Regions from separate parts of the Mesorhizobium silamurunense genome, predicted to be linked through region 1. Evidence: riboswitches for the same ligand, from Rfam matches in the RefSeq annotation. Region 1 holds a riboswitch; the other holds the start of a gene.

Region 1 (15,668 bases):
ATCGCCTTGCCCGACGGCACCGGCGATACCGCCTATGTCGACCGGCTCCGCGCCATTCTTCCGGAGCTTTCCGCAAGACGGCGCTGGGACATCGTCTTCTACAATGCCGGCGTCGATGTCCACGCCGAGGACCGGCTCGGCCGGCTATCGTTGACCGATGACGGCCTGCGCGCCCGCGACAGGACGGTGATCAGCCATTTCCGCGCCCGCGGCATCCCGCTGTGCGGCGTCATCGGCGGCGGCTATTCGACCGACGTGCCGGCACTTGCCGCGCGCCACGCCATCCTGTTCGAAACGGCAGCTGCCTATGCCTGACGGCTCGACAGGCTACTTCCTGTAACTGGCGATCCTGAGCAGGATAAAGGCCGGCACGACGATCGCGGCACCGAGCAGGATATAGCCCAGGAAGCGGTCGATGGCGTGGAAGCCGAGATTCCACAAATCGACGAAGAACTGGCGGATGCCATAGAACACATCCATCGGGCTCCAGCCGAAGGCGTGCATGACGAGGCCGACGAGGAAGGAAACCACCAGCAGCTTCACGAGCACCCTGAGTGGCGTATCGCCGAGGAAGCGTGTCAGTGCGGACAAGGCCGTTCTCCGGTTCGAGCTGCCCCGATTCGGCAGCGCGACTTCAGAAATACGCACTCGGCTGTTCGGCATCAAGCAGGCGCGCCATTGTCGGCCAGATAGCGCGTATGAACCTGACGGGGCGTCGAAACATATCCAAGGTTCGCGACGAGAGCCGATTGCTTGAGGCACTGCCATCATGGTAACGAGGCTGCTGCGCGGGTATGATGTAATGGTAGCCTGTCAGCTTCCCAAGCTGAACGCGCGGGTTCGATTCCCGCTACCCGCTCCACCTTGCAACGCAAGGGTTTGAGCCAGACTTCGCCAGCGGCCATTGCGCAGTTTTACATTGGGTTCTACGCGACCGATTCCCAGCCGGTCTGGTTCGACACTCAGGCCAAGCGGTATGCGCAATGGTGAAGTCGGTGGTTTGCAAGCAAAGCTTTGGGTCTTGCACACCAATGCAAGACCCCGGTCTGCAATTCACCCTGGCAGGCGCCGGTGCGTGGTTGCTATCGTCCTAGAGCCAGAACCCGATCCAGACACGGCGGCGCCAGCAGCGGACATGACGCCGACCATAGCGCCAGTAGCGGCGGCAGACCCTTCTCCAGACCCGCCGGCGGCGACGACGGCGGTAGTACCGATCGCGGTAGTAGCGACGGCGGCGGTAATAGTACTGAGCCGGCTGCAGCAGATCGGCCTGCTCATCCTCCTCGTAGATGCCCGGATCCGGCTTATCCAATTCATCGAGAATTCCGTTGCCTTTGGGGACGCCGGCAACCGCCTTGCCCGGTCCGGCCAGGCCTGCAAGTGCCGCTGCCCCCGCAACGCCAAGCATTCCAGTCAGAAACAACCGACGTTCCATCGAAACCTCCCGAGCTGTTGAGCATCGACAACTCGTCCGTCACCCGGAAACAGGCTCAGCGAGCCGCCGCTCGGTTTGAACGTGCAAGTAGCATTCTCGTTCCATTACCCCACTTCACGCAAAATGAAGTCGTGCAGCATCTTGGCGGCGGGCGAGAGCACGCGGTTCTTGACCGTAATCAGGCTGTAAGGCCTGACTTCGATGTCGAATTCGGTCTGCACCACGTCGATCGCTCCCGCCAGCCCGTCGGCGCTCTGGATGAACTTGGCCACCTGGACCGAAACGGGGGCGATGGCGTCGGATTGCGCCACCATCACCAGCGTCAAGAGCAGCGAAGAGGTGTTGAGGATGCGGTCGGGAAGCGGGATGTTGCGGTTCAGGAAATTGCTTTCCATCGCCTGGCGCAGCGGCGAGCCGCCGGACTGGAAGACCCAGTCATAGGCGGCCGTCTCCTCCAGACCGACCATCCTGCCGCTGGCAAGCGGATGGCCGCGGCGCACGATCAGGCAGGCCTTCTCGATGCCGATGACACGCGATTCGAACAGCCGCGGATTGAGGTCGTCGGGAATGCGGGCGATGATGAAGTCGTGGCGGGAGGCGATCAGCTCGCGGGCAAGCACATTCGACGTCTCCACCTGCATCGTGATCTCGATGCGCGGGTAGATGCGGCGGATCTCGCGAATCGCCGGCACGGCCAACTCGATCGCCGGCGCGGTCACGGCGCCGAGGAACACCGAGCCGCCTTTGCCGGCCTTGAGCTCCGAAATCTCGCGGTCGGCTTCGCGCATCTCGAGCAGGATCGAGCGGGCGCGCCTGGCGAGCGCCTGGCCGTAAGGGGTGAGGGTTACGCCGCGCGGCAGCCGCTCGCACAACTTCACGTCGAGCACCGCTTCCATCTCGGCGATCATGCGCGAGGCGGCCGGCTGGGAGATGTTCATCACCTGGGCGGCGGCGCTCACCCGTCCGTGATCGTCGAGGGCGGCGATCATGCGCATATGGCGCAGGCTCAAACCGCTGCGCAAGAGTGTTTCCCCGTCGCCCGGGAGCTTCTCGTAACTTACTGAAATCGCATCAGGATCGCGCAACGCCGCCATGATTTCCGAGCCTCTCCGCCAGTTCTCTGCCGCACGCTAAACCATACCAGTTTCGGTATAGCAACCACCAAAGATCGCATTTGACAGTTATGTCAAAGGAACACACCCTTCGCGCGTTCCGAGGCGCAACGATCGGCAACGAGCAAAATCGTATCGATTGAAACTGCGTCGCGGGGCCGATTGGGAGGATACCGGAGATCGATAAAGCCGACAGAGGCGCGATTGCGCTTCTGCTCGACTGCGCGGCCCGCGAAGCCCCGAGGTGTCGCGTCCATCAACCAGGGAGAGTAATGTGAAAATCATCAAGACGCTGGCCGCTGTCGCGGCCCTTGGCATTGCCGCCACGACCTATTCGGCGCACGCAGCCGACAAGGGTCTCGTCGGCGTGCTGATGCCGACCAAGACCTCGCAGCGCTGGATCAACGACGGCGACGCCGTCAAGTCCCAGCTCGAAGCGCTCGGCTACACGGTCGACCTGCAATATGCGCAGGACGATATCCCGAACCAGCTCAGCCAGCTGGAAAACGAAATCACCAAGGGCCCGAAGGCGCTGATCATCGCCTCGATCGACGGCACCACCATGGCCGATGCGCTGCAGAAGGCCAACGATGCCGGCGTCGTCACCGTCGCCTATGACCGCCTGATCAAGAAGACCCCGAACGTTGACTACTACACCACCTTCGATAATTTCGGCGTCGGCGTCATCCAGGCGAATTCCCTGGTCAAGGGCCTCAAGGAGCGCTTCGCGAACACCAAGCCGTGGAACGTCGAATTGTTCGGCGGCTCGCCGGACGATAACAACGCCTTCTTCTTCTACAACGGCGCGATGTCGGTCCTGCAGCCGCTGATCGACGACGGCTCGATCAAGATCAAGTCCGGCCAGATGGGCATGGACAAGGTCGGCACGCTGCGCTGGCTGGCCGCCACCGCCCAGGCGCGCATGGACAACCTGCTCTCGGCCAACTATTCGGACGGCAGCCGCGTCGATGGCGTTCTGTCGCCCTATGACGGCCTGTCGCGCGGCATCACCGCCTCACTGCGCGCCGTCGGTTACGGCACGGACGCTCAGCCCTGGCCGATCGTGACCGGCCAGGACGCCGAGACCGCCTCGGTCAAGCTGATCATCTCGGGCGAGCAGTATTCGACCGTGTTCAAGGACACTCGCGAATTGGCCAAGGCCACCGTGCAGCTGGTCGACAAGGTGCTCTCCGGCGGCAAGCCCGACGGCCTCGACGACAAGACCTACAACAACGACGTCAAGGTCGTTCCCTCGATCCTCTTGACGCCGCATGAGGTCGACAAGTCGAACTACCAGGCGCAGGTCGTCGACTCCGGCTACATCAAGGCCGACGAGCTGAAGTAATCTTGCCTCAAAGGAAGGGGTCCTGCGCGACGCAGGGCCCCTTTTCGTTCAGAAGCGAGCCCGGTATTGTTTTTGCCGGCCTCTGCAGCGCCCATGCGCCGACGCTGCGCGGGCAAGACTGCAGTATGTTGATTTCGCGCATGACACTTTCCGGAAATGGAAGGCATGCGCCAGGGAGCGGAATTCCTGATGACCTCGACGATTTTGGAGATGCGCGACATCACCAAGACGTTTCCCGGCGTCAAGGCGCTGTCGAACGTCAACCTCAGCGTCGAGGAAGGCGAAATCCACGCCGTCGTCGGCGAGAACGGCGCCGGCAAATCGACGCTCATGAAGGTGCTGTCGGGCGTCTATCCGTCCGGCACCTATGAAGGCGAAATCGTCTTTCGCGGCCAGGAATGCCACTTCAAGGGCATCCACGACAGCGAGCATATCGGCATCGTCATCATTCACCAGGAACTTGCCCTGGTGCCGATGCTGTCGATCGCGGAAAACATCTTCCTCGGCAACGAGCACGCTGCCTACGGCGTCATCGACTGGAACGCCAACGAGAAGCGCACCAAGGCGCTGCTCGACAAAGTCGGCTTGAAGGAAGACCCCAAGACGCTGATCACCAATATCGGCGTCGGCAAGCAGCAGCTGGTCGAGATCGCCAAGGCGCTGAGCAAGGAAGTCAAGCTCCTAATCCTCGACGAGCCGACCGCCTCGCTCAGCGAAAAGGACAGCCAGGCGCTGCTCGATCTCCTGCTCGAGTTCAAGCGCCAGGGCATGACCTCGATCCTGATCTCGCACAAGCTCAACGAGGTGAACCGCGTTGCCGACAAGGTGACGGTGATCCGCGACGGGCGCACCATCGAGACCCTGCCCAGGAAGGACATCAGCGAGGACCGCATCATCACCTCGATGGTCGGCCGCTCGCTCGACGACCGCTATCCGCCGCGCGAGCCGCGGATCGGCGACGTCATCTTCGAGGTCAAGGATTGGTCGGTGTACCATCCGATCCATGCCGAGCGGCAGGTCATCAAGAACATCAGCCTCAATGTGCGCAAGGGCGAGGTGGTCGGCATCGCCGGGCTGATGGGCGCCGGCCGCACCGAATTCGCGATGAGCCTGTTCGGCCGCTCCTACGGCCGGCACATCACCGGCGAGGTTTTGCTCCGCGGCAAGCCGATCGACCTCTCATCGGTAAGCAAGGCGGTGGCGAGCGGCATTGCCTATGTCACCGAGGACCGCAAGACCTACGGCCTCAACCTCATCGACCACATCAAGCACAATGTGACGCTGGCCAATCTGGGAGGCGTCTCCAGCCGCGGCGTCATCGACGACATGCGCGAGATGAGCGTCGCCAACGACTATCGCAAGAAGACCAACATCCGCGCCTCCAGCGTCTATCAGCTGACCGGCAATCTTTCGGGCGGCAACCAGCAGAAGGTGGTGCTGTCGAAATGGCTGTTCGCCGATCCGGAAGTCTTGATCCTCGACGAACCGACGCGCGGCATTGACGTCGGCGCCAAGTACGAAATCTATACGATCATCGCCCGCCTCGCCGCCGAGGGTAAGGCGATCATCGTCATCTCGTCGGAAATGCCGGAGCTGCTCGGCATCACCGACCGTATCTATGTCATGAACGAAGGGCGTATCGTCGGCGAAATGGCGGCAAGCGACGCCAGCCAGGAAAAAATCATGCGCGCCATCGTTCGGGGAGAAGGAAAAAAGCATCATGAGCACAGATAGCGCTCCCGCGCCGCAGAGCGGCATCGCCGAGGACGTCAAGCAGGGTCCGCGCGTCGCCGTCTCGGCCTTGACGACCAACCTGCGCGAATACGGTCTGATCATCGCGCTGATCGTCATCATGCTGTTCTTCCAGTACACCACGTCGGGAACGTTGTTCAAACCGGTCAACCTCAGCAACCTGGTGCAGCAGAACTCGTTCATCATCGTGATGGCGCTTGGCATGCTGCTGGTGATCGTTGCAGGCTACATCGATCTCAGCGTGGGGTCCGTCGCCGGCTTCATCGGCGCTCTTGCCGCGATGATGATGGTCATCTGGCCGCTCGGGATATTCAGCAATCCGCTGGTCGTCTCCATCGTCTGCCTGATCGTCGGCGCGCTCATCGGCGCGGCGCAAGGCTACTGGATCGCCTATCACCGGATACCGAGCTTCATCGTGACGCTGGCGGGCATGCTGATCTTCCGCGGCATCTGCCAGGCGCTGCTTGGCGGCGGCTCCTCGGTGGGTCCGCTTCCCGACAGCTTCAAGGCGTTGAGCTCCGGCTTCATCCCGGACGTCATCGGCCCGCTGACGCTGATCCCGCCGACGGTGAATGCCGCCGGCAAGACCATCGTCGGCAGCGGCCTCACGCTGCACATGACGACGGTGGTGCTGGGCGTGGTGGCGGTGCTCGCCTATGCCTATTTCGGCCTGAGGGCACGCCGCAAGCGCGAGCGCCATGGCTATGAGGCCGAGCCTTTCCCCCTGTTCGTCATCAAGACGCTGGTCGGCAGCGCGCTGGCCCTGTTCCTAGTGTTCCAGTTCGCCAGCTACCGCGGCCTGCCGGTGGTGCTTCTGGTGATGGGCGTGCTGATCTCGCTGTTCGTCTTCGTCACCAAGCGCATGACCATCGGCCGCCGTATCTATGCGATGGGCGGCAACGCCAAGGCGGCGCAGCTGTCGGGCATCAACACCGAAAGGCTGACGCTGCTCGTCTTCATCAACATGGGCGTGCTGTCGGCGCTCGGCGGCCTGATCATCGCGGCCCGCCTCGGCCAGGCGGTGCCGGCGGCCGGTCTCGGCAGCGAGCTCGACGTGATCGCCGCCGTCTTCATCGGCGGCGCTTCGGCGATGGGCGGCGTCGGGCAGGTCATCGGCGCCGTGGTCGGCGGCTTCATCATGGGCGTCATGAACAACGGCATGTCGATCATGGGCGTCAATGTCGACTGGCAGCAGGTGGTCAAGGGCCTGGTGCTGCTCGGTGCCGTGATCTTCGACGTCTACAACAAGAACAAGGCTTAACGGCCGGAGGCAAGGACTAAGGAGGCATACGGGTTCTAGATCGCGGAGCTGCCGGCAACCCGTTGGCGCGAAGAAGTCCCGGAAGGACCAGGCTCGCGAGCGCAATCCGGAGCAAGAGTTTCAACCGTGGCACGGATCGGTTCCGGGCCGCGCCGGTCAGGGTTTGCCATCGGCAGCCGGGCCAAGGCAAAAGAGAGAGGGTTTCATCATGCTGATTTCCCAGATCCTCGACGACGCCGAGACGATCCGCGTCGTTGCCCGCAGCGGCGGCAAGACCCGGATCATCAACGGCGCGCGCAGCGTCTATTCGCTGGCGATGGAGGCGGCCCGCACCGGCACCGGCCTCGAAGCCCTGATCGAGCGCAAGGGCTATGGCGAGACGGTCGATCTCGATGCCGCCTACAAGAAGGGGCGGCTGGTGTCGCCGATCAACCATCCGGACCCGGCGCATCTGCACCTTACCGGCACGGGATTGACGCATCTCGGCTCTGCGGCGACGCGCGATTCCATGCACAAGAAGCTCAGCGACGGCGAAGAGCAGCTCACCGATTCCATGAAGATGTTCCGCATGGGGCTGGAAGGCGGCAAGCCGGCGAAGGGCCAGATCGGCGTGCAGCCGGAATGGTTCTACAAGGGCAACGGCACCATGGCGGTGGCGCCGGGTGCAGCACTTATGTCGCCAGCCTTCGCGCAGGACGCCGGCGAGGAGCCGGAGATCGCCGGCATCTATGTCATCGGCGACGACGGCGCGCCGTTCCGTGTCGGCTTTACGCTGTCCAACGAATTCTCCGACCACGTGACCGAACGGGTGAACTATCTGTTCCTCGCCCACTCCAAGCTGCGCAACGCCTCGTTCGGGCCGGAGATCCTGATCGGCGACCTGCCCGCCGACATCAGGGGCTCATCGCGGATTTATCGCGACGGCAAGGTGCTTTGGGAAAAGCCGTTCCTGTCGGGCGAAGCGAACATGTCGCACACCATTGCCAATCTCGAGCATCACCATTTCAAATATTCGGCGTTCCGCCAGCCCGGCGACGTGCATGTGCACATGTTCGGCACCGCCACACTCTCCTTCGCCGACGGCGTCAGGACCGAAGAAGGCGATACCTTCGAGATCGAGGCGAAGGATTTCGGCCTGCCGCTGCGCAACCCGCTGGAGATCGAAAAGCCGGTGAAGGTGGCGGTGAAGGCGCTGTGAGGGGGTGATCTCCCCCGGGGGAGATCGGCAGCTTCGACCTCAGCGCGCGGCGCGGAAATGCTTGGAGAGCTTCAGTCCCTGCGCCTGATAGTTGGAGCCGAGATCGCTGCCGTAGAGCGCCTGAGGGCGCTTGAGCATATGCTCGTAGACCAGGCGCCCGACGATCTGGCCGTGGTCGAGGATGAATGGCACCTCGTGGCTGCGCACCTCGAGCACCGCGCGGCTGCCGCTGCCGCCGGCGGCGGAGTGGCCGAAGCCTGGATCGAAGAAGCCGGCATAGTGGACGCGGAACTCGCCGACCAGCGGGTCGAAGGGCGTCATCTCGGCGGCATAGAGCGGCGGCACGTGCACGGCTTCGCGAGAGACCAGGATGTAGAACTCGTCCGGGTCGAGCACCAGTTCGCCGGCGCCGCTCTTGTAGAGCGGCTCCCAGAAGTCGACGACATCCTGCGCGGCGCGCTTGTCGACGTCGACGAGGCCGGTGTGGTGCTTGCCGCGATAGCCGACAAGACCGTCCTTGTCGCCGTCGAGATCGATGGAGAGCGCTATGCCGCCGCCGGAGATGTTGGGGGGCTCGGTGGCGACCAGCATCTCGGCGCGATGGAGGTCGCGCAATTCGCGCTCCGACAGCAGCGCGTTGCCGGTGCGGAAGCGTATCTGCGACAACCGCGAGCCGGCACGCACGATGATCGGGAAGGTGCGCGGGCTGACCTCGAGGTAGAGCGGGCCACGATAGCCGGCGGCGATCTTGTCGAACTCGTGGCCGCGGTCGGTCATGACACGCGTGAAGATGTCCAGCCGCCCGGTCGAACTCTTCGGGTTGGCCGAGGCCGAGACTTCCGCCGGCAGCGCCAGGCTTTCGAGCAGCGGCACGATGTAGACGCAGCCCGTCTCCAGCACCGCGCCTTCGGTAAGGCTGATCTCGTGCAGCTTCAGCCGTTCGAGCTTATCGGCCACAAGGTGATCGGGGCCGGGCAGGAAGGAGGCGCGCACGCGGAAGGCCGTGTCGCCCAGTCTCAGATCGAGGCTGGCCGGCTGGATCTGGTTGGTGTCGAGCGCGCGCGGCGATTTCAGCGCGCCCGCCTCGAACAGCGCCGCGATGTCCTGATCGGGAAGAATGCCTGTCTGCCGCAAGGTCTGGCTCCGCTAGAGCAATTCACCGTTTCACGGAAACGGCGAACCGCTCTACCTTTTTGTTTTGACGCAATTCCGGACGGAAAACCGTTTCACACTTTTCCTGGAATTGCTCTAAGGCCGGGCAAACGCATAGTCGCAGGCTCCTGCCTGGTACAAACCTCTTAATCAAGCCGGCAATTGACGCAAGCGCGGGCGAGGTCTAAAGGGTCGTTATCCCGTGGTGATTTGGCCGGTCGGCTTGCAGCCACGTTAAACAAGTCGCTAAAGGACCGCTGGCCGCAAGGCCGTATGGGACCGGTTGCGACATCGCGGCCGGTTTTTTTGTGTTTGGAAGTAGGGCGATGACCAAGACGCGCAACTGGAAGGCTCAGACGGCACTCGTGCATAGCGGAACACTGCGTTCCGGCTTCGGCGAGACCGCCGAGGCAATGTATCTCACCCAAGGCTATGTTTACGAAACGGCGCAAGCGGCGGAGGCCCGTTTCAAGGGCGAGGAGCCGGGCTTCATCTATTCGCGCTACGCCAACCCGACGGTCGACATGTTCGAGAAGCGCATGTGCGCGCTGGAAGGCGCGGAAGACGCCCGCGCCACCGCTTCCGGCATGGCCGCGGTCAGCGCCGCGCTGCTCTGCAGCGTCAAGGCCGGCGACCATATCGTCGCGGCGCGGGCGCTGTTCGGCTCCTGCCGCTGGGTGGTCGAGACGCTGGCGCCGCGCTACGGCATCGAGGCGACGCTGGTCGACGGCACCGACATCGCCAACTGGGAAAAAGCGGTCAGGCCGAACACCAAGCTGTTCTTCCTGGAAAGCCCGACCAACCCGACGCTGGAAGTGGTCGACATCGCCGCCGTCGCCGCGCTCGCCAACACGATCGGCGCGCGCGTGATCGTCGACAATGTGTTCGCCACGCCGCTGCAGCAGAAGCCCTTGCAGCTCGGCGCCCATATCGTGGTCTATTCGGCGACCAAGCATATCGACGGACAGGGCCGCTGCCTCGGCGGCGTCATCCTGTCGGACAAGAAGTGGATCGACGAGAACCTGCACGACTATTTCCGCCACACCGGCCCGAGCCTGTCGCCCTTCAACGCCTGGACGCTGCTCAAGGGCCTAGAGACGCTGCCGCTGCGCGTGCGCCAGCAGACCGAGAGCGCCGGCAAGATCGCGGACTTCCTGGCCGGACGCCCGGAGATCGCCCGCGTCATCTATCCGGGCCGTGCCGACCATCCGCAGGCGGATGTCGTCAGGAAGCAGATGTCGGGCGGCTCGACGCTGATCTGCCTCGACGTCAAGGGCGGCAAGCAGGCGGCCTTCGCCTTCCAGAACGCGCTCGACATCGTGCTGATCTCCAACAATCTAGGCGACGCCAAGAGCCTGATCACGCACCCGGCGACGACGACGCACAAGAACCTGAGCGACGAGGCGCGTGCCGAGCTCGGCATCGGGCCAGGCACGCTGCGTCTTTCTGTGGGGCTTGAGGACGCCGACGACCTGCTAGCCGACATCGAACAGGCGCTGAAGGCCGCCAGATAGCTGCGCTCAGACCGGCAACTTCTCCGGTTTGACGCGACAATGCTGCGGGCAGCGTTTCGACAGCCCTGACCGAACGCACCTCCAAGCGCCAAAGTCGCCTCAAGCTGCGGTTGACACTGTTCGCAGCCGATGTTCAAATGCCCTGGTACATATCAACTTAAATGATATAAAGGGTAGGCGACGGACATGAAGGCGCGTATAGCGGTCCACCGGGATTTCAAGATCGGGACCATCGACGATCGCATCTACAGCGCCTTTCTGGAGCATCTTGGACGCGCCATCTATGGCGGCATCTACGAGCCGGGCCACGAGACCGCCGACGAGGACGGGGTCCGTGGCGATGTGCTGGAACTGGTGCGTGGCCTGAACGCGCCGCTGGTTCGCTACCCCGGCGGTAATTTCGTTTCCAACTACGACTGGCTGGACGGGATCGGACCGAAGAATGAGCGGCCCGTACGGCTCGACTACGCCTGGAAGACGACCGAAACCAACGAGGTAGGGACGGATGAGTTCATTCGTTGGTGCCGCAAGGCCGGGACCGAGCCCATGCTTGCGGTCAATCTGGGCTCGAAAGGGTTCACCGAGGCGCTCGCCATGCTCGAATACTGCAACCATCCGGGTGGCAGCTACTGGAGCGACCTGCGCAGGAAGAATGGCTCAGCCGAACCACACAATGTTCGGGTCTGGTGCCTCGGCAACGAAATGGACGGGCCGTGGCAAATGAACCATCGCACGGCCCATGAATATGGTCGCGTGGCAAACGAGGTCGGTCGCGCCATGAAGGTCTTCGACCCGACCCTCGAGCTCGTCGCCTGCGGCTCCTCCAACCATAACATGCCCACCTACCCCGCCTGGGAAGCCGAGGTCCTCGATCTCGCCTACGAGAATGTAGACTACATCTCGCTGCATCAATACTGGGACAACTGGGACGATGACTACCTGAACTTCCTCGCCAAGTCCGTTACGGTCGACCGCTACATCCAGACAATCGGCGGCGTGATCGACTACGTGAAGGCGAAGAAGCGCTCCAAGCACAACGTCTACATCTCCTTCGACGAGTGGAACGTCTGGTATCACACCCGAAAGAAAGGTGTCAGCGACGGCGACGGGGTCAATTGGGCCAAGGCGCCCAGCTTATTGGAGGACGCCTACAATTTCGAGGACGTCCTGCTTGTCGGCTGCGCGCTCAACACATTCATCCGCCGGTCGGATCGTGTGAGGATCGCTTGCATCGCGCAGCTCGTGAACGTGATCGCGCCCATCATGACGCAAACCGGCGGGCCGGCCTGGAAGCAGACCATCTACTATCCCTACTACTACGCCTCCCTCTATGGCCGCGGCGACGCCTTGAACGTGGCCGTGGACGTGCCGACCTACGATGCCAAGGTGGCGGATGATGTTCCCTATCTCGACGTTGCCGCAGTGCGGAGCCGGGATGGCGGGACCGTGGCATTCTTCATGGTCAACCGCCACCCGGACGAGGCTTTGGCTATCGACATCGATATGGCCGGCTTCGCGCCGACGGGCATAGCCGAGCACGTGTTGATTGCCCATCCTGACCTCAAGGCCACGAACACGGCCGCCAAGCCGGACCACGTGTCTCCCCGCATCGGCGACGGGATTTCGATCGCTGACGGCAGAGTCAAGGGTAGTTTGCCGCCGAGATCCTATCACCTGGTGCGCGTGAGCGTCTGAGACCTTGGGTAGGAGAGCCCGCACGTATGTACCATAGAATATGATACATACCATAAGATTGGTTGACCGCCCTACAAGCCAAAGGTATCGTTGAGGTAAGGGAACTAGACAGAATCTCGATCCACGTTTGTTGTGCCATGCCGTGAAGGAGTAGCGGGCGTGAGGAGCGTCCGGACTCCGCCCTGCCGGTCTTGATGCAACAGCAGTGGGCACGGCACGCAGGATCGGTTGCTGCTGCCAAACAGTCTGGAGGAATTCGAGCGCTGCGGCGACTTCTCGAAGCAAGCGAAAAATAGCCGAAAAGGGAGGATCATGATGAGGAGAATACTGAAGAAGGCGCTGGCCACGGCGGCACTGATCGCATTCGCTGCCGGCGCGCAAGCGAAAGAGACGGTCGTCTGGTGGGATTTCCTGAGCGGCGGCGACGGCGTGCGCATGAAGTCGCTGATCGATCAGTTCAACAAGGAACACGCGGATTCGATCGAAATCCAGGCGACGACGCTTGAATGGGGCGTGCCGTTCTACACGAAGGTCCAGACCTCGGCCGCCGTCGGCGAAGGGCCGGATGTCATGACCTACCACCTGTCGCGTCTGCCGCTCGGCGTCGCTACGGGGACGCTGCGCGAAATCACGCCCGAGGAGTTGAAGGCCGCCGGCTTCTCAGCCGACAACTATGCGCCCGCCAACTGGAAAGCTGCCCAGGTGGACGGAAAGCAATACGCTGTTCCCTTCGATATCCATTCGGTCGTTCTCTACTATAACAAGGACAAGCTCGCTGCAGCCGGTCTCCTCGGCCAAGACGGCCTGCCGAAGGGCCTCGACGGCGTCGACAATTTCCACGCGGCTCTCGAGAAACTGAAGGCCGGCGGCTCGGAATATGGCGTCTCCATCCACAGCGCTGCCGGCGACTCGCAGTGGCGCATCTTCTACTCGCTGTTCAGTCAGCAGGGCGGCAAGTTCCTCTCCGACAATGGCAAGTTTCTGGAAGGTGACAATCTCGACAAGGCAGTCAAGGCCACGAGCGTCGTCGCCAAATGGGTCGCCGACGGGCTGGCGCCGAAGTCGACCGATTATCCGGCCTCGATCGCGCTCTTCACGTCGGGCAAGGCCGCCATGCACATCAACGGTGTCTGGGAAGTGCCCACCTTCACCGACCTGGGCAAGCAGAACAAGCTCGGCTTCGAGTGGGGGGCTATCCAGCTTCCGACTTTTTTCGACCAGCCGGCAACCTGGGCCGACTCGCACTCCTTCGCAATCCCGAACCGCAAGGGCAAGGAGATCTCGCCGGAGAAGCTGAAGGCAGTGCTGGAGGTCGTGAAATGGATGAACGAGCATTCGCTGTTTTGGGCAACCGCTGGGCACATCCCCGCCTTTTCACCGGTCACTTCGAGCGACGATTTCAAGAAGATGCAACCGAACGCCACCTATTCAACACTGGCGAAAACGGCGGTGTTCGATCCGAGCTCCAAGCTCGCCGGTGTGGCCTCGCCGGTCTATGATGCGGCAGGAAACTTCCTGATGCCAGCGATCAACGGCGAACTCGATCCGCAGGGGGCGATGGAGCAGATGCGCGACGATCTGGACGGTCAGACCGAGTAAACCTCCCGAGGAGCCCGCCGACGGCTGCGGCCGTCGGCGGGCCTTCGGAGACGGATTGGATCAAACAGGAGACCCGGTGCGATGCTAGCGAGCACGAGACGCGCCGAACGCCGCAGCGCTTTCATTCTGATTGCGCCCTTCCTGCTCATCTATTTGGTGCTCTTCATATATCCGACCCTGAAGATGCTCGAGCTCTCTTTCACGAACGCGCCGCTGATCGGCGAGGGCGATTGGATCTACTTCAAGAACTATGTTCGGCTCTTCGGCGACAGGCTGTTCAAGACTGCAGTCTGGAATACCGGCTATTTCGTCGTGCTCACCGTGGTGCCGAACGTGGCGACCGGCCTCCTCATCGCACTGATGGTGGACCGACTGAAGGGATGGACGCAAAGCGTCGTTCTTGCCGCCTTTTTCCTGCCCTACATCCTGCCGGTCTCAGTGGTCTTCCTGATGTGGCGCTGGATCCTCGACCTTCAGTTCGGGATTGCGCAGTACCCGATCGAGTTCTTCTACGGCGAGCGCGTGCCTGTCTTCCGCACGATACCGTGGTTCCTTCCCATGGTAGGGCTGATCACGATCTGGTGGACCAACGGCTTCAATGTCTTGCTCTTCATTGCGGGGTTGAGAAACATATCCCCGGAAATATATGACGCCGCGGCACTCGACGGCGCCAGTCGCTGGCAGCTGTTCTGGAAGATCACCTGGCCGCTGATCTGGCCAGTCACGGCGCTTGTGGCGACGATACAGCTCATCCTGCAGCTCAAGATATTCGATCAGGTCTACCTGTTTTCGGTCGGCGGCCGTTCCGAGCCGACAATGGTGTTGGTGCAGTACATCTACCAAGAGGCCTTCCAGCGTAATCGTGGCGGCTATGCCGCAACGGTTGCCACCGCGCTGTTCGTGCTGATCGCGGCGCTCTCGGTTCTGCAATACCAGGTGCTGCGCGCCAGGAGCGCCGAGTGATGAGCGTCGAAACCGGCCGCATCAAGCTGCCAACCGTCGGCGCCGAAGGCGCGTATCGCAAGCTGCGGGCCTTCGACATCGCGGGACTGTTTCTGACGCTGGCGACATTCGCATTCGCAATCATCTGGGCCTTTCCGCTCTACTGGGCCATGGTGACCACGCTCAAGCCGGAATACGAGGTCGTTCAACCCGGAGTCCGCTTGTGGCCCGAGACCTTCACGCTCGAGGCATACACCTACATTCTTCTGAACACGAAGATCGGACTTTGGTACCTGAATTCGCTGGTGACCTCCGCAGCGGTCACCATAATCGTCATCTTCACGGCGGCGACCTGCGGCTATGCGATATCGCAATTGCGCTTCCCGGGCCGCCGTTTGCTCTATCTGACGATCATGGCGAGCTTCATGGTGCCCATCCAGGCGCTGATAGTCACCCACTTCGTGCTGATGTCGAATTTCGGCACCCTCAACACCTGGCTCGGCATCATCCTTCCCCAACTCATCGTTCCGGTCGTCGTCATCGTCTACAAGCAGTTCTTCGATTCGATCCCGCGCGACTTCCGTGAGGCGGCGATCATGGACGGCGCCAACGATTTGCAGCTTCTGTTCAGGATTTACCTGCCTATGAACTGGGGGGTGACAA
Region 2 (15,668 bases), on a different contig from region 1:
CGCCGCGTCGTCTGCGCAGGCCCAGCCTACCTCGCCGGGCACGGCACGCCGCTCGAACCGCGCGACCTCGCCGGCCACAACTGCATCACCTTCGAGGGGCTTGCCTCTCCCGCGACGTGGAGTTTCGTGACAGGCAAGAGCGAGACCGCGGTTCCGGTCCGCTCGCGGCTGCAGGTCAACACCGCCGAGGCGGCAATCGACGCGGCGATCGCCGGTCTCGGCCTGACGAAGGTGCTGTCCTACCAGGCGGACGCCGCCGTGCGCGCGGGCGCGCTTCGTGTGGTGCTGGAGCCGTTCGAGCCGCCGCCCTGGCCGGTCAATCTCGTGCATGCCGGTCGGGGCCTGCTGCCGGTTAAGCTGCGCGCCTTCCTCGATTTCGCCGCGCCGCGCCTGAAGGAGCGGCTGGCGCGATCCTTATGACGGCGGCGCGTTCGCTCACCAGGCCGTTTCCTTTTTGCCTGCGCTTGGTGTAACCAACGCACACTTCCACACCCGGGCCTTTTCCCGCATGCTCTATATCCGCTCGCTGGCGTTCAACCTTGCCTTCTATCTCAGCCTGGTCGTCCAGATGATCTTCTGGACGCCCTTCTATTTCCTGTCGCCCCGCCACCGCGCCTGGTTCGTGCCGAAATTCTGGTCGCGCACCTCGATGTGGCTTTATGACAAGATCGCCGGCACCAGGAGCGAAATCACGGGCGTCGAGAACCTGCCTGAAGGGTCCTTCATCCTGGCGCCCAAGCATCAGTCCTTCTGGGACGCGATCGCCTTTTTTCCTTATCTCGACGACGCGTTGTATATCCTGAAGCGGGAACTGACCTGGATCCCCTTCTTTGGCTGGTACATCATGAAGATGCGCATGATCCCGGTCGACCGCGGCAGCCGCTCCAAGGCGCTGAAGGCGGTCGTCGCCGCGACCAGGCAGGAGATGGCGCGCAATCCCCGCCAGCTCATCATCTATCCCGAAGGCACGCGTCGCCCGCCGGGCGCCGAGCCCTCCTACAAATACGGCATCGTCGAGCTCTATACTCAGCTCGGCGTTCCCGTGGTGCCGGTCGCCCATGTCGCCGGCCTCTACTGGCCGCGCCGCAAGTTCATGCGTTTCCCCGGCACCATCAAGGCCCGCTTCCTGCCGCCGATCCCGCCCGGGCTCGACAAGGAGGAATTCATGCAGCGCCTGATCGGCGAGACGGAAGCCGCCTGCGACGAGCTGCTCGTCGAAGCCGCGCGCGCGCCGAACCCGCCGCCCATGCCGCCGACGGCGGTGAAGCGGCTGGCGGAGCTTGGCGCTGTTGCAATGACGAAGACTTGATCCTGCTTACGGCAGTGCCGCGAGCGCGGTGGTCAGCACCAGCGTCGCCGCGAAAATCAGGTTGATGATTCGCGACGCCATCGGATTGCGTAAGAGCCGCGCGAAAACGGTTCCTGCGAGAAGCCACAAGACGTGGATAACGACGATCATCGCTGCCAGCACCAGCAGCCTGGCGGGTAGGCCGAGCACATCGCGCTGCGCCGAAGCGCCGGCGAATACGGCACCGATCGCCACATAGGCTTTCGGGTTGGCGACAGCGAGCATGAAGCCGCCGAGAAAAGTGGGACGTGCCGCCTGTTTTCCGGCTTCGGCAAGAGGCGGCGCCGTCGCTATCCTGAAGGCCAGGTAGAGGATGTAGATGGCCGAAGCGACCGTCAGCAATGGCGCCAGCGCCGGCACCGAGGCGAGCATACCGAAGACGCCGTCGGCCACCACCAGGAGCACGGCGACCGTCCCAAGCACGACGCCTGAGGTGTAGCGCAGCGAATGGCGCAAACCGAAGGTCGCGCCGATAGCCGTCACGCTGATCGTCGCCGGACCGGGGCTGCCCATGACGACGGTCGCTGCGATAGTCAAGCCAGCAATTGCTGCCAGGGCTGCACCTCGGACAGAACCTCTCCGGCCATGGTGAACCCCAATTCCTGCCGTGATGCGGCAAGGATTATCGTGAGGCTCCCGCAAAGGTCTTGGACGATCGTGCGCGGCCTTGCGCGACCGATTCTGTCAGGCGCTGGCGCGGTCCAGCGCGGCCATATCGTCGGCGGAAAGCTTGATCGAAGCCGCGCGGATCAGGCTGTCCATCTGGGCGGGCGTCGTGGCACTGGCGATCGGCGCGGTGATGCCCGGCCGCGCCATGATCCAGGCGAGCGCCACTTCCGCCTGCTTGGCCGAATGGCGCACTGCCGCGGCATCGAGCGCGGACAGGATACGCATGCCCCGCTCGTTGAGATACTCAGCCACGTCTTCGCCGCGCTCGCTCTGGCCGAAATCGGCCTTGCTGCGGTATTTACCGCTCAGGAATCCCTTGGCGAGGCTGAAATAGGTGATGACGCCGAGATCCTCCCCCTTGCAGAGATCGAGCAGCGGGCCATCCAGCGAAGAACGGTCGTACAAATTGTATTCAGGCTGCAGAACCTCATAACGCGGCAGGCTCCGCAGGCTGGCAACGTCGAGGGCCGCGCGCAATTGTCCGGCATCGAGATTGGAGCAGCCTGGATAGCGGATCTTGCCCTTCTCGAGCAGGCGCTGATAGGCGCCGAGCGTTTCCTCGTACGGCGTGGCCGGGTCCGGCCAATGCGACAGATAAAGGTCGATGACGTCGGTCTGCAACCGCTTCAACGATTGATCGACCGCCTTTTCGATATAGGCCGCGGAGAGGTCTTTTTTTCCCTGGCCCATGTCGGAGCCGACCTTGGTGATGACGACGACGCTGTCCCGGTTGCCGCGGCTCTTCATCCAGTTGCCGATGATGGTTTCGGATTCGCCGCCCTTGTTGCCCGGCGCCCAGCGCGAATAGGCGTCCGCCGTGTCGACGGCGTTGAAGCCGGCCTCGGCAAACCGGTCGAGCAGGTCGAACGAGGTCTTCTCGTTGGCGGTCCAGCCGAAGACGTTGCCTCCCAGGACCAGCGGCGCGATGGAAAGGTCGGTGCGACCGAGACGGCGTTTCTGCAAGATTGCTCTCCGTGATGCTGGGATGGGCCTCGACGCCCAAAGGATGGCCCAAAGGATGGATTGCCGTTAAGCTAGTTCGTGCCTTGCTGAGGTCAAAGGCATGGTTTTGCTTTTTGATCGGGCCAGAGCAATTCCAGCAAAAGTGCGCAGGAGTCAGGCTCGGCGGGTTCGCCGTAGCTTTGCGTCCGGGATTGCGTAAAAACAAAGAGATAGAGCATTGGAGGCGATCTCGTTTTCGCCGGAAATGCCCTTCACGAAGGCGTTACCCGCCGCCCCACCTCTTCCAGCCAGTGGTCGCGGATGCCGAGCGCTTTCAGATGCTCCACCGTGCTCAAGACATAGTCCTCGTTCCTGCCCGACTGACCCACCGCGCCGCGCACGACTTTTGCCGCATGGTTGGCGTCGAGCCCGCCGGCATATTGCTCATGCGCGCGGTCGACGATGTAGGCGACCGCTTCGACCGTTCCGCCGCCTGTCCCCGCCGCGCCGTTCCCATCGAGCCGGACGTCGAGGCTGCGTTCGAGATAGACGCTGGTCACCAGCTCGCGTTCGCGCAGATAGGAAAGCACTTCGTTCCGCAAATCGCCGGGCACGCGAAAGGCGAGTCCAATGCAGGAGCCGCCGCGGTCGAGTCCCAGCACCAGGCCCGGCCTCTCGCGTGTGCCGCGATGCACGAAGGAATAGACGCAAAGCGACCGGCGATAGCCGTAAAGACGGGCGCGCCGCGTCTCGACATGTGCGAATCCCGGCCGCCAGATCAGCGACCCATAGCCAAAAACCCAAAAATCGCCCATATCGCCAAGCCTGATCGCATTCGAGTGACGACATCTCACCGATAAGGTGTTTCTTCCGTCCCCGCTTGTTGTGCGTGAGATTAACAGCCCGCTCGCCGCATGAGGGGTTAACGAGAGCCGCAGCATGACGTCAAGTGACGAGCGATCGCGCAAACCTCGCCGCCGGCTGTTCTGGCTTGCCGCGTTCATCCTGGTGCTGTTCGCGCTCTACAGCGGCGGATGGTTCTATCTCGCCGGCCGGGTCAAGACCGAGGCGGAGCGGGCGGTGGTCGAGCTTGGAGGCAAAGGCATCAAGGCCGACTGCGCCAACCTCACGGTCAGCGGTTATCCGCTGAGCTTCGCTGTCGCCTGCGACAGCCTGGCCTATCAGGACGATGCCCGGAATGTCGCGGCATCGACCGGCGATTTTAACGCCGTCGCTCGGTTCACCCAGCCCTTGTCGCCCGTGGCGGACCTGCGCGGTCCGTTGCGGACTGTCGCGCCAGGCATGCCGCCGCTGTGGCTCGACTGGGACCAACTGCACGCTGCGGTCAAACTGTCATGGCCGCTTCCGAGGCTGATTTCGCTGCAGGCAGAGGGCCTGTCCGGACAGACCGATCCGGCCGACGACACCGATCCCGTGCAGCTGTTCAGCGCCGGCCAGGCGGCTGGCCAGTTGCAGCCGAACGGCCAGGACATCGTCTATACCGGCAGCTTTGGCGATCTGAAGATCGACGCCGACGCGATCGGCGGGCGTGCGCTGCCGGAACTCGACGGCGCCGGCGAAGCGACAGTGAAGAACGGCGTCGCGCTGATTGCGGCGCCGCCGAAAAGCCTGCGCGGCCAGGCGATCGACATTGCCAGGCTCGACCTGTCGTCGGGAACGGCGCGCGTCACCGTGTCCGGACCGGTCTCGGTCGACGCGGACGGCCTGATCGATGCCAACCTGAAGATCAAGCTCAAGGATCCCAAGGCGGTGGCGGCCATCCTCGCCGGCGCCATCCCCGAGCACAAAAATGAAATCGAGCAGGGTTTTGCCGGCATTGCCATGCTCGGCAGCGAGCCGTCCATGCCCCTCAAGATCGTCAAAGGCAAGGCTTCGCTCGGCTTCATCCCGCTCGGCAAGATCAAGCCGGTAGAGTAGGCCGACGATGCCAAGACCCGTCAAACTGCTCAGTGTCGGCGCCTTCACGCTCGACACGATCCTGCGTGTCGAGACGCTCCCCACGCATCAGGGCAAGTTCATTGCCGCCGACGGTGTCCAGATCGCCTCGGGCATGGCGACGAGCGCCGCATGCGCCGCACATCGTCTCGGCGCCGACGTGTCGCTTTGGGCGAGCGCCGGAGACGACGCGGTCGGCGACAGGCTGATCGCCGAGATAGAAGCGGAAGGGGTCGACTGCAGCCTGATCCGGCGCGTTGCCGGCGCGCGCTCGGCGCTGGCCGCAATCCTGGTGGACGCCCATGGCGAGCGCGTCATCGTTCCCTTCTACGATCGCAAGGCGCAAGCTGACCCCGACTCCCTGCCGCTTGCCGATCTTTCCGCCTTCGACGCCGTGCTGGTGGATGTGCGCTGGCCGGGCGCAGCAGCGCTCGCCTTGACCGCCGCGCGGGACGCCGACCTTCCGGCGATCCTCGACGCCGACACTGCGCCGGTCGAGGTGCTGGAGAGGCTCTTACCGCTGGCCTCGCATATCGTCGCATCGGAGCCGGCGGCGCGGATCGTCTGTGGCCACGCGCTCGATCCGGAAAGCGCCTGCGCCGATCTCGCCTCGCGCACCGACGCCTTTGTCGCGGTGACGGGCGGCGCTGCCGGCACCTGGTGGCATGACCGGGGAACCGGCCGCGTTCGCCATGTCGAGGCGCCGAAGGTCAAGGCGGTCGATACGCTCGCCGCCGGCGACGTCTTCCACGGCGCCTTTGCCGTCGGCCTTGCCGAAGCCATGCCGCCCGAGCAGGCGCTGCGCTTTGCCAGCGCCGCCGCCGCGCTCAAATGCCTGCGCTTCGGCGGCCGGCTCGGCGCGCCGGACAGGGCCGAGACACAGGCCATGATGGCGGCCTACTGGCCGTCATTATAGGCTGAGAATGCTCAGGTCTTGGAAGCTGGATGTTCGACCGCCTGGCGGCCGAAATCCGGCACGTCGATGTCCTGGCCGGCCTCGATGATCGAGCGGCGGATGGCGCGCGTGCGGGTGAAGAGGTCGAACAGCTTTTCGCCGTCGCCCCAGCGGATCGCCCGCTGCAGCGAGGCCAGATCCTCCGAGAAGCGCGCCAGCATTTCCAGGATCGCATCCTTGTTGTGCAGGCACACATCCCGCCACATGGTCGGGTCGGACGCCGCCAGGCGGGTGAAGTCGCGAAAACCGGAAGCGGAATATTTGATGACTTCCGTCTTGGTCACCGATTCCAGATCATCGGCGGTGCCGACGATGTTGTAGGCGATGATATGAGGCAGATGCGAAACGATGGCCAAAGTCATGTCGTGATGCTGCGGGTCCATCGTGTCGATGTTCGAGCCGCAGCGCCGCCAGAATTCGGACAGCTTCTCCAGCGCCTCAAGATCGGTGCCCGGCAGCGGCGTGAAGATGCACCAGCGATTGTCGAAGAGGTCGGCGAAGCCGGCATCCGGCCCGGATTTTTCGGTGCCCGCCAGCGGATGACCGGGGATGAAGTGCACGCCGTCGGGCACATGCGGCTGCATCTGTGCGATGACGGAGGCCTTGGTCGAGCCGACATCGGTCAGGATGGCGCCTTTCTTCAGCGCCGGCGCGATCTCGGCGGCGACCTCGCCGGACGAACCGACCGGAACCGAGACGATGACGAGATCCGCATCGCGCACCGCTTCCCCGGCATCGGTCGTGTAGGAATCACCGAGATTAAGCTCCTCGGCGCGCTTGAGCGTCGATTGGCTGCGAGTCGCGATGGCAATATGGCGGGCAAGCCGCTCGCGGTGGATGACGCGGGCGAGCGACGAGCCGATCAGGCCGATGCCGACCAGCGCTATTCTTTCGAACATCGGTGATGTCATGGTGCTCTAGCTTTTCAGGAAACTCGTCAGCGCTTCGACGACGCCGCGATTGGCCTCTTCGGTGCCGATGCTCATGCGCAGCGCGTTGGGGAAGCCGTAGCCGGTGACGCGGCGCAGGATATAGCCGCGTGCGCCGAGATAGTCGTCCGCAGCCGCCGCCGAATGCCTCTTGTCGTCGGGAAAATGGATCAGCACGAAATTGCCGACGCTGGGCGTGACGCGCAGCCCGAGCAGGGTCACCTGCTCGCTGACCCAGGTCAGCCATTTCTCGTTATGCGCCACGCTGCGCTCGACATGGGCGCGATCGCGGATGGCCGCGATGCCGGCCTCGATCGCAGTCGCATTGACGTTGAAGGGGCCGCGCACCCGGTTGATCGCATCGACGATATGCGCAGGTCCGTACATCCAGCCGATGCGCGCGCCGCCGAGGCCGAGCTTGGAGAAGGTGCGTGTCATGACCACGTTTTCGGAACTGCCGGCCAGCTCGATGCCGGCTTCATAGTCGTTGCGCCGCACATATTCGGCATAGGCCGCGTCGAGCACCAGGAGCACGTTCTTCGGCAATCCGGCATGCAGCCGGCGCACTTCCTGGAAAGGCACGTAAGTGCCGGTCGGATTGTTGGGATTGGCAAGGAAGACGATCCGCGTCGCCGGGGTGACCGCGGCGAGGATCGCATCGATGTCGGCGCGCTCGTCGGTTTCCTTGACCGCCACCGGTTTGGCGCCGGCGGCCTGAATGTAGATTTTGTAGACCATGAAGGCGTGTTCGGTGAACACGGCTTCATCCCCCGGCGCGAGATAGGTCTGCGCGAGCAACCCAAGAATCTCGTCGGAGCCGTTGGAGCAGATGATGTTTGCCGCGTTGAGGCCATGCACGTCGGCGATCGCCTCGCGCAGCCGGCGGGCGGAGCCGTCGGGATAGACGTCGAGCTTCGCCGCCACTTCACGCGCCGCCTCGATCGCCTTCGGCGAAGGCCCGAGCGGATTCTCGTTCGACGACAGTTTGTAGACCTTCGTCACGCCGGCCGGCGCCGTGCTTTTTCCAGGCACGTAGGCCTCGATGTCCATGATGCCCGCGCGGGGCGTCGGACGTGGCTGATCCTGCTTCATGTCACAAATCCGTCGAGAAGGCGTCCGTCCGGAGGCCGCTGCGGAAATACAGGCCATGGCCCGGAATGTCGAGTGCCGGCGCTCGCGCCGAGATGCCGATCTCAAGTTGCTGCCCGTTGACGAAGCGCGGCGCTGGTCCTAGAAGAGCAGCCGGACTTCCCGTGGTGATTTGGCCGGTCGGCTTGCAGCCACGTTAAACAATTCGCTAAAGGGCCGTTTGCAACCTGTAACCGGCTTTGCGAGGGCAAGCCGGTTTTTTGTTGTCCGCTGCCGGCCGGACACCGCATCGGCGAGATCGATACGGACTGGATGGGGAACGCAATGGCCGCTCAGCGCGCTGCAAGGACCAACAACGAGGCCGACCGGCCGTCGAGCCCGGTGTTGCAGTTCGGGCCCGACAAGCCGCTGAGGCTCGATGCGGGCACGGTGCTGTCGCCATTCCAGGTCGCTTACCAGACCTACGGCACCCTTAACGACGCCCGCTCCAACGCCATCCTCGTCTGTCACGCGCTGACCGGCGACCAGCATGTCGCCAACGCCAATCCCGTGACCGGCAAGCCGGGCTGGTGGGAGGTGCTGATCGGCCCTGGCAAGATCATCGACACCAGCCGCTTTTTCGTCATTTGCGCCAACGTCATCGGCGGCTGCCTCGGCTCCACCGGGCCAGCCTCGACCAATCCGGCGACAGGCAGGCCCTACGGCCTTGACCTGCCGATCATCACCATCCGCGACATGGTGCGCGCGCAGCTGATGCTGGTCGACCATTTCGGCATCGAGAAGCTGTTTTGCGTGCTCGGCGGCTCGATGGGCGGCATGCAGGTGCTGGAATGGGCCGCCAGCCATTCGGAGCGCGTCTTCTCGGTGCTGCCGATCGCCACCGGCGCCCGCCATTCCTCGCAGAACATCGCCTTCCACGAGGTCGGGCGGCAGGCCGTCATGGCCGATCCGGACTGGCACGGCGGCAAATATCTCGATTTCGGCAGGCGTCCGGAAAAGGGGCTCGCCGTAGCGCGCATGGCCGCCCACATCACCTATTTGTCGGAGGCGGCTCTTCACCGCAAGTTCGGCCGCAACCTGCAGGACCGCGAGGCGCTCACCTTCGGTTTCGACGCCGATTTCCAGATCGAAAGCTATTTGCGTCACCAGGGCATGACCTTCGTCGACCGCTTCGACGCCAACTCCTACCTCTATCTGACGCGCGCGATGGACTATTTCGACCTTGCCGCCGACCATGGCGGACGGCTGGCCGACGCCTTCGCCGGCACGAAGACGCGGTTTTGCCTGGTGTCCTTCACATCAGACTGGCTGTTCCCGACCGAGGAAAGCCGCTCGATCGTGCATGCACTGAACGCCGCCGGCGCCTCCGTCTCCTTCGTCGAGATCGAGACCGATCGCGGCCACGACGCTTTCCTGCTCGACGAGCCGGAACTGTTCGCGGCCATCAACGGCTTCATCGCCTCGGCCGCCCGCGCCAGGGGGCTCAGCCTATGAGCGTCAATCGTGCCCAACGCGTCGATCTCGAGGTCGTCGCCGGTCTCATCCCGGCCCATTCGCGCGTGCTCGATGTCGGCTCTGGCGACGGCCTGCTGCTGGAACTCCTACAGGAGGCCAAGCAGGTCGACGGCCGCGGGCTGGAGCTGTCGCAGCGCGGCGTCAACGAATGCGTGGCGCGCGGCCTTTCCGTCGTCCAGGGCGACGCCGACAAGGATCTCGAATTCTATCCCGACAAGGGGTTCGACTTCGTCGTGCTGTCGCAGACCCTGCAGGCGACCCGCAATCCCAAGCTGGTGCTCGACGAGCTGCTTCGGATCGGCAACCGCGCCATCGTCTCCTTTCCCAATTTCGGCCATTGGCGCGTGCGCTTCTCGCTGCTGATCAAGGGCAGGATGCCGGTCACCAAGGACCTGCCCTATTCCTGGTACGACACGCCGAACATCCACTTCTGCACCATCCGCGACTTCGTCAATTTGTGCGAGGAGCTCGGCGCGACGGTCGAGAAGGCGACCGCGCTCGACGCCAACGGCCAGAAGATCGGCCTGTCCATGCCCTGGTGGTTCTGGAATTTCTTCGGCCAGCAGGCGGTGTTTTTGCTGAAGCGATGATCGGGATGCATCTTTTTCGTCGGTCGCCGCCGGCCGTTAAAATCCCTCCGGACATTCTGTCGGAGATACGGGCGGGAATCCTCGTCTGCACCTCACCGCGCAGCGGCAGCAATCATCTTGCAGGACTGATGGCTTCGGCCGGGTTGGGCAATCCACTGGAATGGTTTGGCGGTCGCCGGCTGCTTGAGCTGCCCGGCTACCCGCGCGAACCGAGCGCCCAGCTTCTTCGTGCGTTGACGGAGGGACGGTCCTCTTCTGGAGTCTACGCGATTAAGCTCTTTGCGAGCCAGTTCGCTCAAGTGGCCAAGAAGGTGAACCTGCCGGCTAGTCTTCCGAACCCGCGCTATGTGCGCTTGACGCGCAGCGATCTGCTGGGCCAAGCGATCTCCTGGGCACGCGCGCGGCAAACCCGCAGATTCCGCTCCACTGAAGCCAGTCATGCACCGCCGCGCTACGACAGCAGAGCGATTGCAGAGTCGCTTGAGAAGATTTTGATGGAGAATTTGGCTTGGGATGCTTGGTTCGCGAAAAACGGACTGCCTTTTCTTGCGTTGACCTATGAGCAAGTTCAGCAAGATCCGGTTGGAAGCCTCAAGAAGATCGCGCAGCTGGCAGGTGTAGAGCCCGTCTGGGGAACGAACCTCGAGTCAGGTCTCGAAATCCAGCGCGACGCGATCAACGACGAATGGAGAAAGCGTTTCCTGTCTGAATATACCGACTCATCGAGCTTCCGGCACGGAAAAAACTATATCCGTGGCTTCTTGAAGAACTAGCAATCGGTGAACCGCAATCGAAGCGGAAACTCGCAAATAGAATGGCGCCTTTGATCGTTTGACAGCATACGCTCAGGGCTATAGCGACTATCCCGATAAGCTGGTGGTGGTTAACTCTATGGCTGAACATCCAACCTATTCGATCGTCGTGGAGATGGAGAATGCCAAATCCATTGACTGGGACGAGATCGGCGTGGGCCTGAAGGCCCTGGCGCGTGAAATTGCTGCCGTTTCTGCAACTGGTTTTGCAAGGCCGAAAGTTGTCGTGTCGCATAGCGGGCCTGATTCGGACGCCGATTTGCTGCAAGCGAGCATCGAAGCTGAATCGCCTCAACTGATGCAAGTCGCCGAACTGACATTCGCCGCCTGCTCCGGCGGTCGGTATTACGACCTCAAGAACAATGGCGTGCCCTTGACCGAAGGAAACATCGTCGTTTTCCTGGATTCCGACACCGTCCCCGAGCGGGATTGGCTCTCAACTCTGCTGAAGCCCTTCCAACACCCGGAAACCCTCTGCGTAAACGGGCATACCTATCTTTCCTACGACGATTTTTTCTCGCGAACCTTTGCTTTGATCTGGTTCTTCCCGATGGCCCGGGGGGACGAAAGGTTCGCTTCGAAACGTGCGATCAATGCCAACAACATTGCCTTCCAACGCGACTGGATTGCCAGCCATCCGTTCCCGGCACATAACGGCTTCAAGGTTTCCTGCACGCTGCTGATGCACCTGCTTTGGCGCGAGGGCCATGAGATCGTCAATGTCGATGCGCGCGTCTATCACTACTCGCCGCGCGGCTGGCGGTTCTTCTATTGGCGGGCGCTGGTGACCGGCAGGGATGCCGACCGAAAATTCGTCGAGCTCCATTCCCCCACCCGCGCCCAGCGTATCGTCAAATCGTTCACACGCTGGGGGACGATGTCGTGGCGCACGACACGACGCGTGATTGGTCATGCGCCGCAAACAGGCATGCCGATCTGGCAGATTCCGTTTTCACTGGCGGTCGGCCTGGCCTTTTACACTCTGGCATTTTTCGGCCATTTCAGCCTCGCAGCCGGCCTCGTTCGCGACGAGATCGAGATCGTGCCGGACTATGTGGGCCACAGTTAAGGACAAATCGCCCGCAAAGTGTTGCTTTCAAACCGCATGATTTTGAGGAATACGGTTTGAACTTGGTTCCGACGCGACGCTTTAGGTGACATAGATCACTCTTTTCTGTAGCGTTTCATCGAATCCATGCGGGGGGCGGACATGGAAGGGCAGGTGCGAGATCCATCCGGTCATCGCTTATCCGCCCGATAATGAAAGTTAGATGCCGCCCGCTTCCGACACAGCTCCGCTGATCACCGTGATCACGCCGACGCACAACCGGCGCAGCCAGGTTGTGCGCGCGGTGGAAAGCGTTCTTGCCCAGACACTTACCCGCTTCGAGCACATCGTCGTCGACGACGGTTCGACCGACGGAACGGCCCTGGCGCTCGCCGAAATTCGCGATCCCCGACTGATCTATGTCGGCGCGAAATGGCGCGGCGCCAATGCCGCGCGCAACGCGGGCATCGAGCGCGCGCGGGCGCCGATCGTGACCTTCCTTGATTCGGACGATGTCTATCTGCCCGACCGCCTGGACCGGACGCTGTCGCATTTCGACAAAAACCCTTCGCTCGAAGTGCTGATCAGTTCCTTCATCTCGGTGAAAGGCAACCGCAGCACCAAATGCATCAACCGCCAGGCCTTGCTCGACAAAAGCACGCTGCAGCGCGCCCTGGTCTCGCAGACGATCTTCATCGCCGGCTCGGCGATCACCGCCCGGCACGAATCGCTGCTTGCGATCGGCGGCTTCGACAGCGACATCACGCGCATGCAGGACCGCGAGCTGCTGCTGCGTTTTGCCAACCGTAGCGGCGCCTTGCTGTCGGATGATATCGACTGGAAGAAGTACAATTCGGAAAATTCGATTTCCGGCCGACGCGACGGTTATGTCGAGGCCTATGCCAACCTGATCGACAAGCACCCTTACATCGCCGACCGCTATCCCGACGTGCCGCCCTATATGATCGCACGCCAGATCATAGCCGACATCCTGAAGGGCAGGCTGCCGCAGGCATTTTCGGGCTATCTCGCCAACCGGTCGTCCAAGGCGCTCGGTTACTCGCCAGCCGAACTGCTGCGCGGCTATGTCGTCGGCCGGCGCTGGCGCCGCGATTGCTATGACGAGTTCCGCGCCAAATACGGCGCCCGGGCGGCCTAAGGGCGCCAATGCAGTCGCCCAAAAGTGCGCAGCGGTTTTGGGAGAACGACATGCATCAAAACAAAGACTTAAAGCGTGTCGCCTGAATCCGTTTCAGCGCGATACGCTTTAGAGCAGTTCCAGGAAAAGCGCAGCGGTTAGGCTCGGCGACTTCGCCGGTAGCCTTCCGTCCGGAATTGCGAAAAACAAAAATTGGAGCGCCTGGCCGCTCCGGCTCACCTGTCCAACTCCGGAAAATACGGATCGGAAAACCGCTGCCGCAGCCGCTCGCCAAGCAGGCAGTCGGTCGGCGCCTCCGCATCGACGCGGATGCTTTCGGCATCACCGACGCCGCTCACTTCCTGGATCAGCTTGCGGCGGATCGCGGTCGAGAATTCGGACGCCGCGTAGATCGGTAGCACGAACGAACCTGGGCCGCCGGTGACGCAATCGGCATAGTAGCGGTCGAGACGGCTGATGCTCGGCGACGGACTGATCAGGATCGGCAGGCCGTTGATCACAATGCCCTTGGCCAAAGCCGCATCGCGGGTCAGGGCGACAGGCAGCCCGGCATTGTTGGGCCCGTCTCCCGATATGTCGATGACCCGGCGCGACGCCGAAAAACCGTTTTTCTCCAGAAGCCCGGCGCCGAAGCCGAGAGCGCCGGAAATCGAGGTGCCGCGAAAGCTCCGGAACGGACGGCCCGCGATCTTGTCGGCGAAGGCGTTGGCGCTGTCCGCGCCGTCGATGACCTGCCAGGCGATCACGCCGTCGTCGCGCACGACGCCCGCCCATTCGAAATAGGCGAGCGCGATGCGGCCCCTCGGGCCCGAGCGCACCGCGCTGATGAAGTTTGGATGGCGCAGCGCCTCGACATAGCCGGCGCGCTGCAGAGCGAACTCCCCTTCGTCCATCGATTGCGAGATGTCGACGGCCAGCACCAGTTCGACATCGATGGCAGTGCTGTCGATTGCAGGCATTGGCGCTACCTCGGCGCAGGCAAGGCATGCAAGCAGGCTGAGCAGCTTGAGCATGGCAGGCTCCCACCACGCCGGGATTCTTCCCGGCGAACGCGGCGAAATAAAGCTATTTCCTGGCGCGCGCTGCAGTTGGTGGCGGTTCGATCGCGTCGGCGCGAAGGCGGGCGGGCTTGAGCGCCGATCGGCCGCTGTCCTTGACGATGGTGAGCGCGCGCGGGAAGAACTGGTTGTTGTGCAGGCCGCGCCCGATATTGAGGATGGCGGCGTCCGGCAGCCTGGCCTGCAGCATCGCCAGCACGCGCCGCAGCGTGGCGCCGTCGAATGTATCCAACGCTTCGTCGATGATCACCCATTTCGGCTTCCTCAGCACCAGCCGGGCAAAGGCGAGCAGCCGCTGCTCGTCGTCGGCCAGTTCATGCTCCCAGCGCGCCGGGCGGTCGAGCTGGGACGACAGGCGCTCCAGGCCGACTTCGCCGAGCACCGCGGAAATCTCGGCGTCGTCGACCCCGGCGCCTTCGGCATGGTTGAGCACGTCGCGCAGCGTGCCGAGCGGGAAATAGGGCGTGCGCGGCACGAAGAACGGCCTCTCGCCTGCCGGCATGCCGATGCGGCCGCCTCCCCACGGCCAGAGGCCGGCAATGGCGCGGAAGAACAGCGTCTTGCCGGCGCGCGGATCGCCGGTGATCATGACGCGCTCGCCGGCCTTTATCTCGACATCCGTCTCGGCAAGCCTCGTGCAGCCATCGGGCGAGGCGACCTCGAGCTTGTCGAATGTCAGCTTGCCATTCGCGTTTTCAATGAACTCGATGCGCTTTTCCTTGGCGTGCAGGATGTCCGTTTCGCCGAGCGCGATGCGGAAGTCGGCGACGCGCATCAGCGTTGCCCGCCAATCGGCGATGGCGCCGATATTGTTGATGAACCAGCGAAGCGAGGAATTCACTTGGTTGAAGGCGCCGACCGCCATCATCAATCCGCCGAAGCTGATATCGCCCGCGAAATAGACCGGTGCCGCGACCAGGATCGGCGCCACCACGGTGATCCAGCCATAGGCATCGGTGACCCAGGACAGGTTGATCTGGGCGCCGTAGATGCGTCGCATGGCGCCGAGCACGCTGCCGAGATCGAACTCCAGCTGCCGCCTGGCGTCCGCCTCGCCATGGGCGAGCGCGATGGCATCGACATTCTCGTTGACGCGGACCATGGAGGAGCGCAGCACCGCCTCGCGCGTGTAGCGATCGCTGTTGAACCGGATCAGCGGCCGGCCCACCAGCCAGCTCAGCCAGGAGGCGATGCCGGCATACAGGATCGCCGCCCAGACCATGTAGCCGGGTATTGCCAGCGAATGGCCGCCGACATCGAAGACGAAGCCGGAAGATAGCTCCCACAGCACGCCGATGAAGGACACAAGCAGGATGAAGGATTGCAACAGGCCGACGCCGAGATCGGTCGACAGGTCGGAGAGATGCCCGGCGTCCTGCTGCATGCGCTGGTCGGGGTTGACGCCGATGGCGCCCGCATGGGTGAGCCGGAAGGCGCGCGCCGGCCGCATCCATTCATCGATGAGGTCGAGCGTCAGCGCCTCGCGCAACTTCAGCCGGATCGTCTGGTTGAGCCAGGTCTGGCCGACATTGAGCACCAGGAGGCTGCCGGCGATTGCGGCAAATACCATCAACTGGTGCAGGAAACCCGGCAGGTCT

What was found. A riboswitch is a leader RNA that binds a small molecule or an ion and turns the genes downstream of it on or off. The one in region 1 is predicted to bind S-adenosylmethionine.
Region 2: it holds a riboswitch for S-adenosylmethionine, as region 1 does, so the genes downstream of both, metX (homoserine O-acetyltransferase MetX) here and AU465_RS17595 (O-succinylhomoserine sulfhydrylase) in region 1, are expected to answer to the same signal.

What each region holds. Positions count from the first base shown of each region.
Region 1 covers NZ_LPVS01000061.1:152,173-167,840, reverse strand. The annotation lists gene AU465_RS17645 (histone deacetylase family protein) at 1-315, shown strand, start outside; gene AU465_RS17640 (DUF6460 domain-containing protein) at 328-591, opposite strand; tRNA gene AU465_RS17635 (tRNA-Gly) at 789-862, shown strand; gene AU465_RS17630 (protamine-2 (modular protein)) at 1,091-1,435, opposite strand; gene AU465_RS17625 (LysR family transcriptional regulator) at 1,540-2,529, opposite strand; gene chvE (multiple monosaccharide ABC transporter substrate-binding protein) at 2,822-3,892, shown strand; gene mmsA (multiple monosaccharide ABC transporter ATP-binding protein) at 4,082-5,626, shown strand; gene mmsB (multiple monosaccharide ABC transporter permease) at 5,613-6,905, shown strand; gene araD1 (AraD1 family protein) at 7,114-8,103, shown strand; gene AU465_RS17600 (2'-deoxycytidine 5'-triphosphate deaminase) at 8,143-9,237, opposite strand; SAM riboswitch at 9,448-9,525, shown strand; gene AU465_RS17595 (O-succinylhomoserine sulfhydrylase) at 9,582-10,769, shown strand; gene arfA (arabinosylfuranosidase ArfA) at 10,956-12,464, shown strand; gene AU465_RS17585 (ABC transporter substrate-binding protein) at 12,780-14,063, shown strand; gene AU465_RS17580 (carbohydrate ABC transporter permease) at 14,145-15,026, shown strand; gene AU465_RS17575 (carbohydrate ABC transporter permease) at 15,026-15,668, shown strand, end outside.
Region 2 covers NZ_LPVS01000070.1:68,722-84,389, forward strand. The annotation lists gene AU465_RS19620 (LysR family transcriptional regulator) at 1-420, shown strand, start outside; gene AU465_RS19625 (lysophospholipid acyltransferase family protein) at 509-1,309, shown strand; gene AU465_RS19630 (LysE family translocator) at 1,316-1,885, opposite strand; gene AU465_RS19635 (aldo/keto reductase) at 2,033-2,980, opposite strand; gene AU465_RS19640 (gamma-glutamylcyclotransferase) at 3,232-3,774, opposite strand; gene AU465_RS19645 (DUF2125 domain-containing protein) at 3,899-4,897, shown strand; gene AU465_RS19650 (sugar kinase) at 4,905-5,831, shown strand; gene AU465_RS19655 (prephenate/arogenate dehydrogenase family protein) at 5,843-6,781, opposite strand; gene hisC (histidinol-phosphate transaminase) at 6,788-7,891, opposite strand; SAM riboswitch at 8,043-8,120, shown strand; gene metX (homoserine O-acetyltransferase MetX) at 8,213-9,382, shown strand; gene metW (methionine biosynthesis protein MetW) at 9,379-9,993, shown strand; gene AU465_RS19675 (Stf0 family sulfotransferase) at 9,942-10,766, shown strand; gene AU465_RS19680 (glycosyltransferase family 2 protein) at 10,885-11,874, shown strand; gene AU465_RS19685 (glycosyltransferase family 2 protein) at 12,077-13,012, shown strand; gene AU465_RS19690 (DUF1194 domain-containing protein) at 13,228-14,025, opposite strand; gene AU465_RS19695 (ABC transporter ATP-binding protein/permease) at 14,078-15,668, opposite strand, start outside.